Regions from separate parts of the Streptomyces sp. NPDC001851 genome, predicted to be linked through region 2. Evidence: riboswitches for the same ligand, from Rfam matches in the RefSeq annotation. Region 2 holds a riboswitch; each other region holds the start of a gene.
What was found. Region 2 has a riboswitch for cyclic di-AMP ahead of ABT171_RS19725 (M23 family metallopeptidase). Riboswitches for the same ligand answer to the same signal wherever they lie in the genome.
Positions count from the first base shown of each region.

Region 1 (3,218 bases), on a different contig from region 2:
TACGTGTCGCGGGAGACGAGGTTGTAGTGCGGCTGGAGGGCGACATAGCGGGCCAGGCCCTCGCGGTCGGAGAAGTCCAGGGAGGCCTGCAGCCGTTCGGGACTGATGTTGGAGGCGGCGATGTGCCGGACCTTGCCCGCCCTCACCAGTTCGTCCAGCGCGCCGATGATCTCCTCGACCGGCACCTCGGGCTTGTCGTAGTGGGTGTAGTAGAGGTCGATGTAGTCGGTGTCCAGGCGGCGCAGGGAGGCGTCGGCGGCGGCCTTGATGGTGGCCGCGGACAGTCCCTGGTACTCGGGGTGCTGGCTGACCTTGGTGGCGATGACGACGTCGGCGCGGTTGCCGCGGGCCTTGGTCCACTTGCCGATGATCGTCTCGGACTCGCCGCCCTTGTTGCCCTCGATCCAGGCGGAGTAGACGTCGGCGGTGTCGATGAAGTTGCCGCCGGCGGCCGTGTAGGCGTCGAGGACGGCGAAGGAGGTCTTCTCGTCGGCGGTCCAGCCGAAGACGTTGCCGCCCAGGGAGAGCGGGAAGACCTCAAGGTCGGAGGAACCGAGTGTGCGCAGAGAAGTCATGCTCTACGTCAACACCGGCGGTGGGTGATCGCATTCCGCCGCCGGTGTCCAGGATCCCGCGAAAGGAGAGGTCAGGGGTTGAGGCCCTTGTCCCGCAGCCACGGCGCCGGGTCGATGCCGGCGGCCTGGCCGTCCGGGTGGACCTCCAGGTGCAGGTGCGGGCCGGTGACGTTGCCGGTGGCGCCGATGCGGCCGATGACCTCGCCGGTGGAGACCTTCTGGCCGACCCTGACGTTGATCGAGGACTGGTGGCAGAACCACAGCTCGGTGCCGTCGTCCAGGGTGAGGACCGTGCGGTAGCCGTAGGCGCCGGCCCAGCCGGCCTGGGTGATCGTGCCGCCGTGGATGGCCTTGATGAGGGTGCCGGTGGGGGCGGCGAAGTCGAGGCCGGTGTGGTAGCCGGAGGACCACATGGCGCCGGGCTGGCCGAAGGTGCCGGTGATCGTGTACGAGACGACGGGCAGCTGGTACTGCTTGGCCAGCTCGGCCAGGCGCTTGGCCTCGGCCGCCTTCTTGGCGTCGGCCTCCGCCTTCTCCTTGGCCGCGGCGGCCTTGGCGGCGGCGTCCTGCTCCGCCTTGGCCGCGGCGTCGGCGGTCTGCTTCTCGGCGGCGGCGAGCGCGGCGACGGTGGCCTTGCTGTCGGCCTTGCTCTGCTGCTGCTCGGCCTGGGCCATGATCCGGTTGCGCAGCGCCTCGCCCGCGTCGGAGTCCTTGCCGTCGGCCGAGGTCACGCCGACGTTGCTGAGCGCGGAGGGGTCCGTCCGGGGCGCGTCGGAGGAGTCGTCGCCGAAGAGGTGGCCGACGGAGTCCAGGTCCGGCAGGGATATGGAGACCGGCGGCTTGCCGGTGTTGGCGCTGGCCATGCCGCCCGCGCCGACCGCGGCCAGCACGCCGACGCCGAGGACGGTGGAGCTGCGCGCGAAGCCGCCGCGCTGCTTGGCGACACGGTGCCGGCCGCGGACCGGGGCGACGGAGTCCTCGGTGGGGTTCCACTCCTCCCAGGGGCCCTCTTCGGCACGGTGGGCGCCGTAGCCGAAGGTCTCGGGCTCGGTCGGCGCGGGTGTGAACGGGGCTTCTGGGGCAGGCCGGTTGGACGCCACGGGGGCGTGCTCCTTTCCTTCCTCCGCCTACCGGGTTAGCTGACGGGTTCGGAGCAGGAAGGTCTCCTACGCGCGTATACCGGCTGCGGCATTCGCACGATTCACCCCAAAGTGGTGGTTCCCCGGTTCCCTCGCGGGATTCGGCGCGTGCGCACGGAGCCGTCTCTTGTGACGGCTGGGACGACCGCGCTGCGTTATCGAACGTTAATAGACCTGCTGGTCACTTTCCAAGCCATCCGGCTTGATCATTAACGATTTCGGCCGTGGACTTACCGGTCAGGAGCGCCGCGAAACGGGCGAGTTGACCGGTGTTCAGGAGTCTCGGCGTTTTTGATGGTGACTCAGATGTTATGCGGAGGGCTGCCATCCGGTCACCGTCCGTGCAGATGATCAACGGACCCGGAAACGCGGTGTGCGCACCACCCCGCGCATGGGGTACTCTGGAGTCACAACGACGCGGGGTGGAGCAGCTCGGTAGCTCGCTGGGCTCATAACCCAGAGGTCGCAGGTTCAAATCCTGTCCCCGCTACTGAAGGCCCAGGGCCGGAATCCAGTGGATTCCGGCCCTGGGTGTTTTCAGCGCCCCAGCAGATGCGCGTTCGGCGCCTGGGCGGGTCCCGCCAGCTCCGGCAGTACGACCACCTGTGCACCCGCCTCGACGAGGACCCCCGTACCGTCGGCCGACGAAACGAACGTGTCCGGCTCCCGCCACGCGGTGACCACCCTGCGCACCCCCGCCCGCAGAATGAGCTCGGCGCAGGGCGCCGGCCGGGAGGACCGCCGGGCACAGGGTTCCAGGCTGCTGTAGACCGTTGCGCCGGCCAGCCGCGGATCCGCCGGGTCGACCTTCGCCAGCGCCGCCTCCTCCGCGTGGACCACGGGGTCGGCACCCTCCCGGGAATGGCCCCGCGCCAGCTCCGTACCGTCGGCGGCGACCACGACCGCGCCGACGCTGAACGCCGTCTCCGAGGGCGGGCACAGCGCGGCCAGGTCGCAGGCGGTGCGCAGCCAGTGGCGGTCGGCGGCGGCGGGGACCGGGCCGGTGCCGGGGGCCGTGGGCTCGTAGCGCATGAGGACCACGTCCTCGATGCGGCGGGTCTCGGTGAGGCGCAGCCGGCCGGGCTGGTAGGCGCCCGGGCCGAACAGGCGGGGAGCGGCCGGGTCGCCGACGAACAGCGGCGCGAGGACCAGCTGGAGTTCGTCCGCGAGGCCCAGCTGCAGCAGCTGGGTGTGGACCGTGCCGCCGCCCTCCACCATCAGGCGGCGTACGCCGCGCACGTCGTGCAGATGGGCCAGCAGGGCGTGCCAGTCGAGGCCGGGGCCGAGCGGGACGACGCCGGCGGTGCCGCCGAGGAGGCGGGCGGCGCGTTCGGCGCCCTGGTCGGTCGTGTAGACGAGTTTGTCGCCGCCGGTGTGCCAGAAGCGGGCGTCGGGGTCGAGGTCGCCGGTGGCGGTGACGGTGACCTTCAGCGGGTACTCCGGCCTGCCCCCGGCCACCCGGGCCGCGCGGCGCTCGGCGGAGTTGACCAGCAGCCGCGGGTTG
Region 1 covers NZ_JBEOYR010000026.1:100,415-103,632, reverse strand. Annotated here, with positions in the region: gene ABT171_RS31930 (aldo/keto reductase) at 1-575, opposite strand, end outside; gene ABT171_RS31925 (M23 family metallopeptidase) at 647-1,675, opposite strand; cyclic di-AMP (ydaO/yuaA leader) riboswitch at 1,685-1,831, opposite strand; tRNA gene ABT171_RS31920 (tRNA-Met) at 2,131-2,204, shown strand; gene ABT171_RS31915 (dihydrofolate reductase family protein) at 2,252-3,218, opposite strand, start outside.
Region 1: it holds a riboswitch for cyclic di-AMP, as region 2 does, so the genes downstream of both, ABT171_RS31925 (M23 family metallopeptidase) here and ABT171_RS19725 (M23 family metallopeptidase) in region 2, are expected to answer to the same signal.

Region 2 (3,218 bases):
GGGCTCGGTGGCGCGTCCACCGCGTACATCCAGGCGATCTTGTGCCGCAGCTGGCTGAGCATCGCGGTCAGCGAGGGGCTGCCACAGGCTTGCGCGAGCGTCTCGTGGAACCAGCCGCCCAGTGAGCGCAGATCCTCGCTGTGGCCCCTCCTGGCCCGCTCCTGACCGAGCCTGACCAGGCCGCGCAGCACCTTCAGGTGGGCCTCCGTGCGGCGCTGGGCGGCCCGGGCGGCCCCGAGCGGCTCCAGGAGCAGGCGCATCTCCAGCAGGTCGGCGGCCTCCTGCTCGGTCGGCTCGGCCACGCACGCGCCCGCGTGCCGGCGGGTCACCACGAAGCCCTCGGCCTCCAGAGTGCGCAGAGCCTCGCGGACGGGGACGCGCGAGACGCCGTAGCGGCGGGCCAGGACTTCCTCGGTGAGGCGGCCGCCGCGCTCATGGACACCGGCGACGATGTCGTCCCGGATCGCCGTGCACACCGAGTGCGCCGGAATACGCATGACCGACCTCCGCCTTAATCCCCGTGAAACGTCGACGATGGACGCGTGTTCCGTGACTCTATTCCAATGCGTCGGACATTCCGACGGCAGGCCGGAATCCATGGAAGTTTTTTGGTCGGCGGGTCCGGTGGACGCACGGAAAACGGTGAAAGCCCCGGCCGGTGCGGGCCGGGGCTTCCCAGGGTGCGGCAGGAGCGTCAGACGTCCAGGCCGTGCTTGCGGAGGTAGGCGACGGGGTCGACGTCCGAGCCGTAGTCGGGGCTCGTACGGGCCTCGAAGTGGAGGTGCGGACCGGTGACGTTGCCGGTCGCGCCGGACAGGCCGATCTGCTGGCCCGGGGTGACCTGCTGGCCCACCGTGACGCCGATCGACGACAGGTGGCCGTACTGGGTGTACATGCCGTCGGCCATCCGGATCACGATCTCGTTGCCGTACGCGCCGCCCCAGCCGGTGGAGACGACGGTGCCCATGCCGACCGCGTGGACGGGCGTGCCACTGGCCGCGTGGAAGTCGATGCCCGTGTGGTGGCCGGAGGACCACAGGGAGCTGCTGGCCTGGTAGCCGGTGGAGACGTAGGAGTTCGCTATCGGGATCACGAAGGCGTTCAGGCGCTCGCGCTCGGCCGCCCTGGCGGCGCGCGCCCTGGCCTCGCGGAGCTCATGGGCCCTCTTGGCCGCGGCCTGCTCGGCCGCCTTCTGGTTGGCGGCCTGCTGCTGGGCGGCGGCCTGCGCGTCGATCTGCTCGGCGATGTCGTCGCCGACGCTGATCACCGGGGTGAGGCCGGTCTGCTCGGCGGTGTTCTCGGCGGCCGTCGCCGGAGACGCCGCGAGGGTGCCGATGACGCCGGTGGTGGTGAGGGCCGCGATGCCGGCCGCCTGAGCGGTGGTGCGCTTGACCCGGCCGGGCTTGCGGTGCTTCCCGGTGGCGCACATGAACGCCATGAAGTGGCTGGTCCTTTCCTTCCCTCTCGCCTACCGGGTTAGCTGACGGGTTCGGAGCAGGAAGGTCTCCTACGGACCCCCTCGCGGTTCGCGCGGGCGCCCGATTCACCCCAGGGACTGCGTGGGTCCCCGGCTCCCCTGGCTCGCGCCGTACGGGGACTCGGCGATGGCTGTCCGGTGCCGCGGGTGCGGCGCACTGCCTGACGAACAGCCCGGACGACGCTACGGAAGGCTGCTGTCGAATCCCAAACGAATCCGGTTCTTTGTAGCGCATCCCACAGGGCAGACAGGCAACCTCCGTCCCAAATCGGGCATCTGGAGAAGGGAGTGGAACAGCTGGGGCCCTGACGGTGTGTTGACCGTCAGGGCCCCACGCGTGCGTGCCGTGCTACTCGGCCGCCACCACGGTCACTTCGCCGATGCCGAGCGCCTCGACGGGCGCCTTGATCTGGGCGGCGTCACCGACGAGGACGGTCACCAGGCGGTCCACCGGGAAGGCGTTCACGACGGCCGCCGTGGCCTCCACCGTGCCCGTCGCGGCCAGCTGCTGATACAGCGTCGCCTGGAAGTCGTCGGGCAGGTGCTGCTCGACCTGGTCGGCCAGTGTGCTCGCCACGGCCGCCGCGGTCTCGTACTTCAGCGGCGCCACCCCGACGAGGTTCTGCACGGCCACGTCCCGCTCGGCGTCGGTCAGGCCCTCCGCCGCGAGGGTCCGCAGCACCTTCCACAGGTCCTCCAGCGCGGGACCGGTGTTGGGGGTGTCCACGGAGCCGCTGATGGCGAGCATCGAGGCGCCCGTGCCGTCCGGTGCGGACCGGAGGACCTGTCCGAAGGCCCGCACCCCGTAGGTGTAGCCCTTCTCCTCGCGCAGCACGCGGTCCAGGCGGGAGGTGAGGGTGCCGCCGAGGCAGTAGGTGCCGAGGACCTGGGCGGGCCACACGCGGTCGTGCCGGTCGGCACCGACGCGGCCGATGAGCAGCTGTGTCTGCACGGCGCCGGGCCGGTCCACGATGACCACGCGGCCGGTGTCGTCCGCGGTCACCGGCGGCACGGGCCGCGGCTCGCCCGGGGTGCCGGTCCAGGCGCCCAGGGTGTCGCCGAGCAGCGCGTCCAGGTCGACCCCGGTGAGGTCGCCGACCACGACGGCCGTGGCCGTGGCGGGGCGTACGTACCGGTCGTAGAAGGCGCGGACGGCGGCGGCGTCGATCTTCTCGACGGTCTCCTCGGTGCCCTGGCGCGGACGCGACATGCGCGAGGTCACCGGGAACAGCTCCTTGAAGAGCTCCTTGGCGGCCCGGCGGGAGGGGTTGGCCAGCTCGTGCGGGATCTCGTCCAGGCGGTTGCGGACCAGCCGCTCGACCTCGCTCTCGGCGAAGGCGGGCGCGCGCAGGGCGTCGGCGATCAGGCCGAGGCCCTTGGCCAGGCGGGAGGCCGGGACCTCCAGGCTGAGCCGGACGCCGGGGTGGTCGGCGTGCGCGTCGAGCGTGGCGCCCGCGCGCTCCAGCTCGGCGGCGAACTCCTCGGCGGAGTGCTTGTCGGTGCCCTCGGAGAACGCCCGCGCCATGATCGTGGCGACGCCGTCGAGGCCGGCCGGCTCGGCGTCCAGGGGCGCGTCGAGCAGTACCTCGACGGCGACGACCTGCTGGCCGGGGCGGTGGCAGCGCAGCACGGTCAGGCCGTTGTCCAGCGCGGTGCGCTCGGGCGCCGGGAACGCCCAGGGCCGGGCGTCGCCGGGCTGCGGCTGGGGGTGGAAGTCCATGGTGGCGAGCTCGGTCACTTG
Region 2 covers NZ_JBEOYR010000012.1:157,279-160,496, reverse strand. Annotated here, with positions in the region: gene ABT171_RS19730 (GntR family transcriptional regulator) at 1-497, opposite strand, end outside; gene ABT171_RS19725 (M23 family metallopeptidase) at 695-1,438, opposite strand; cyclic di-AMP (ydaO/yuaA leader) riboswitch at 1,451-1,614, opposite strand; gene ABT171_RS19720 (M16 family metallopeptidase) at 1,827-3,215, opposite strand; gene ABT171_RS19715 (M16 family metallopeptidase) at 3,212-3,218, opposite strand, start outside.

Region 3 (3,218 bases), on a different contig from region 2:
CAGGCCGACAAGATGAGTCGGCGGGGCGAGGTATCCGTATTCTCTGATCATGGCAGCCTCCCCCGCGTACGCTCTGATCGCCACCGACCTGGACGGAACGCTGCTGCGCGGCGACGACACGGTCTCCGACCGGTCGCTCGCCGCGCTCGCCCGGGTGGCGCGGGCCGGTGTCCGGCACCTGGTGGTGACGGGCCGGCCGGCCCCGCGGGTACGGCCCCTGCTCGAACACCTCGGCTGCACGGGGCTCGCGGTGTGCGGGCAGGGTGCGCAGGTCTACGACGCCGCGTCCGGCCGTCTGCTGTGGTCGGTCCGGCTGGACCGGGAACTGGCCGAGACCGCGCTCGGCAAGATCGAGGCCGAGGTGGGGCAGGTCTACGCGGCCGTCGACCAGGACGGCGTCGACGGGCTCACGCTCATCGAGCCCGGCTATCTGATGCCGCACCCGACCCTGCCCGCGGTACGGGTCGGCCGGCGCGACGACCTGTGGTGCGAGCCCATCAGCAAGGTGCTGTTGCGCCATGCCGAGCTGTCGGACGACGAGTTGGCGGCGGTCGCGCGCGCGGTGGTGGGTTCGCTGGCGACGGTCACCATGTCGGGGCCGGGAACCGTGGAGCTGCAGCCGTCCGGGGTGACCAAGGCGACCGGCCTCGCGCTGGCCGCCGAGCGGCTCGGGATCGCCGCGAAGGACGCCCTGGCGTTCGGCGACATGCCCAACGACATCCCCATGTTCGAGTGGGCCGGACACGGGGTCGCCATGGCCAACGCGCACCCCGAGCTCAAGGCGGTGGCCGATGAGATCACCCTGTCGAACGAGGACGACGGCATCGCCGTCGTCCTCGAAAGACTGTTTCCGGCCGACTGGCCGGCGTCGGCGCCGACCGACTGACCGGCCCATCAGTACGGGTCTGTCGTGCCGGTCGGCGGAGCCGTCAGTACGCGCCGAAGACGTTGTCGATCGACCCGTACCGCTTGGCCGCGTAGTTGCAGGCGGCGGTGATGTTCGCGACCGGGTCGTAGATGTTGAAGGACGTTCCGGCCACGTGGTACGCGTTGAACGTCGGGTCGATGACCTGGAGCAGGCCCTTGGACGGGATGCCCGCGGCGGCGTTGGAGTCCCAGAGGTTGATGGCGTTGGGGTTGCCCGAGGACTCCCGCATGACATTGCGGTAGATGCCGTTGTAGCTGCCCGGGATGCCCTTCTGGGCCATGATCGCGAGGGACTCGCGGATCCAGCCGTCGAGGGTGTTCGGGTAACCGGCGGGGGTGGTGGAGACCGTGGTGGCGGCCGGGGTCGCGGCGGAGGCGCTGGTCGCCCCGATGAGCGGCAGGGCGAGGACGGCGGCACCGGTGCCGACGGCGGCGAGGGCGCGGACGAGGCGGTTGTTCCGGGTACGGCGGTGCTGAGCGGCAGCAGGCATGGGAAAGTTCCTCTCCGACGCCTGCGAGGTGAGCTGTCGGGTTCGGGCGGGGAGGTGCCCGGCCGTGCCCGGGAAGGCACGGCTTCACCCCGAGCCGTCCCGGCGCGACGTGTGTCGTCCGGTCCGGCGACTTACCTGGGTCCCCCGCTCCTGCCATACGAATGTGTCCGTGGATGGGTATGCGGGCGGTGGCAGGATTCGGCGTCCGCCCGACGGCCCGGAACGTATGCGAGAGCACATGTCGGGAACAAGTACCGGATTCACACAACGTCCCGTTTGACCTTGATCTATTCCCTATGGGGTGCTTGATCCTTTGCGGTTGCCAAGCCTCAACTCGCCAGCGCGGCAAGGAGGAAGGGGGGGTCCGCGGGGGTGGGGGGCCGGCGGGCGCCCGTGACCCAACTCACGAAATAGCAAAGTGCTTCAAGTCGGACATGGGGGATTCGGGTGGGTCGGCCGGTGCCGCTTCCCTCGCCTCTCCGCTCGCGACAAAGCGGACAGAATCTTGATAAGTCGATAAATATACGTTCATATCCTGTGATCAAAAACATCCCCTCGTGACCCGATACCTCCCAGGCTGGACTGGTGGGCGCTATCGGTGATCGAAACAGGACCGGATACGCTGACTTGAGTGATGGCAGCGACCTATCGACAAACCGTGTAATCGCCAGCAGACACCAGCAGACAGGAGACCCCTCGTGACCGTCGTCGGGCCGTTCGGGCTGAGCGTGCGGGACCAGGCTCTGGAAGCCGATGTCCAGGCCGGATTGACGGCTGTCGAGGAAGGCTTGCTTGAGGCCACCAAGAGCGAGGTCCCGTTCATCACGGAGGCCGCGCAGCACCTCGTGCGGGCCGGCGGGAAGCGGTTCCGGCCGCTGCTCGTGATGCTCGCGGCCCAGTTCGGCGACCCCTACGCACCGGGTGTCGTGCCGTCGGCCGTGGTCGTGGAGCTGACCCACCTGGCCACGCTGTACCACGACGACGTCATGGACGAGGCGGCCGTACGGCGTGGCGTGGACAGCGCCAACACGCGCTGGGGCAACTCGGTCGCGGTCCTCACCGGCGACTTCCTCTTCGCCCGGGCCTCCCAGATCCTCGCCGACCTCGGCCCCGAGGCCGTGCGGGTGCAGGCCCTCGCGTTCGAGCGGCTGGTCACGGGCCAGATCCTGGAGACCGCCGGCCCCTCCGACGGCCGCGACCCGGTCGAGCACTACCTGGACGTGCTCGGCGGCAAGACGGGCTCCCTGGTGGCGGTGTCGTGCCGGTTCGGCGCGATGATGTCCGGCGCCGACGAGACGGTCGTCGACGTGCTCACCCAGTACGGCGAGCGGCTCGGCGTCGCCTTCCAGCTCGCCGACGACGTCCTGGACATCGCCTCCGACTCGCACGAGTCCGGCAAGACCCCCGGCACCGACCTGCGCGAGGGCATTGCGACGCTCCCGGTGCTGCGGCTGCGCGAGCGGGCGGCCCGGCTGGGGCTGCCCGAGGACATCGCGCTGTGCCGGCTGCTGGACTCCGACCTCGCCGACGACGCCCGGCACGCCGAGGCGCTGGCCGCGCTGCGCGTCCACCCCGCGCTGGAGCAGGCCCGCCGGGACACCGTCCGGTACGCGGAGGAGGCCCGCGCCGCGCTGGCGCCGCTGCGGGAGTGCGACGCCAAGGCGGCGCTGATGGAGCTGTGCGACGCGGTGGTGCACCGCGCCGGCTGACCCCGGCCGTCCGCGCGGGCCACGCCGCGGGGCAGCGACCGGCCGTACGGTCCCTGTGCGACCCGTACGGCCCATCGGCACGACCTGGTGC
Region 3 covers NZ_JBEOYR010000014.1:157,551-160,768, forward strand. Annotated here, with positions in the region: gene ABT171_RS22105 (HAD family hydrolase) at 50-886, shown strand; gene ABT171_RS22110 (transglycosylase SLT domain-containing protein) at 930-1,418, opposite strand; cyclic di-AMP (ydaO/yuaA leader) riboswitch at 1,422-1,597, opposite strand; gene ABT171_RS22115 (polyprenyl synthetase family protein) at 2,117-3,127, shown strand.
Region 3: it holds a riboswitch for cyclic di-AMP, as region 2 does, so the genes downstream of both, ABT171_RS22110 (transglycosylase SLT domain-containing protein) here and ABT171_RS19725 (M23 family metallopeptidase) in region 2, are expected to answer to the same signal.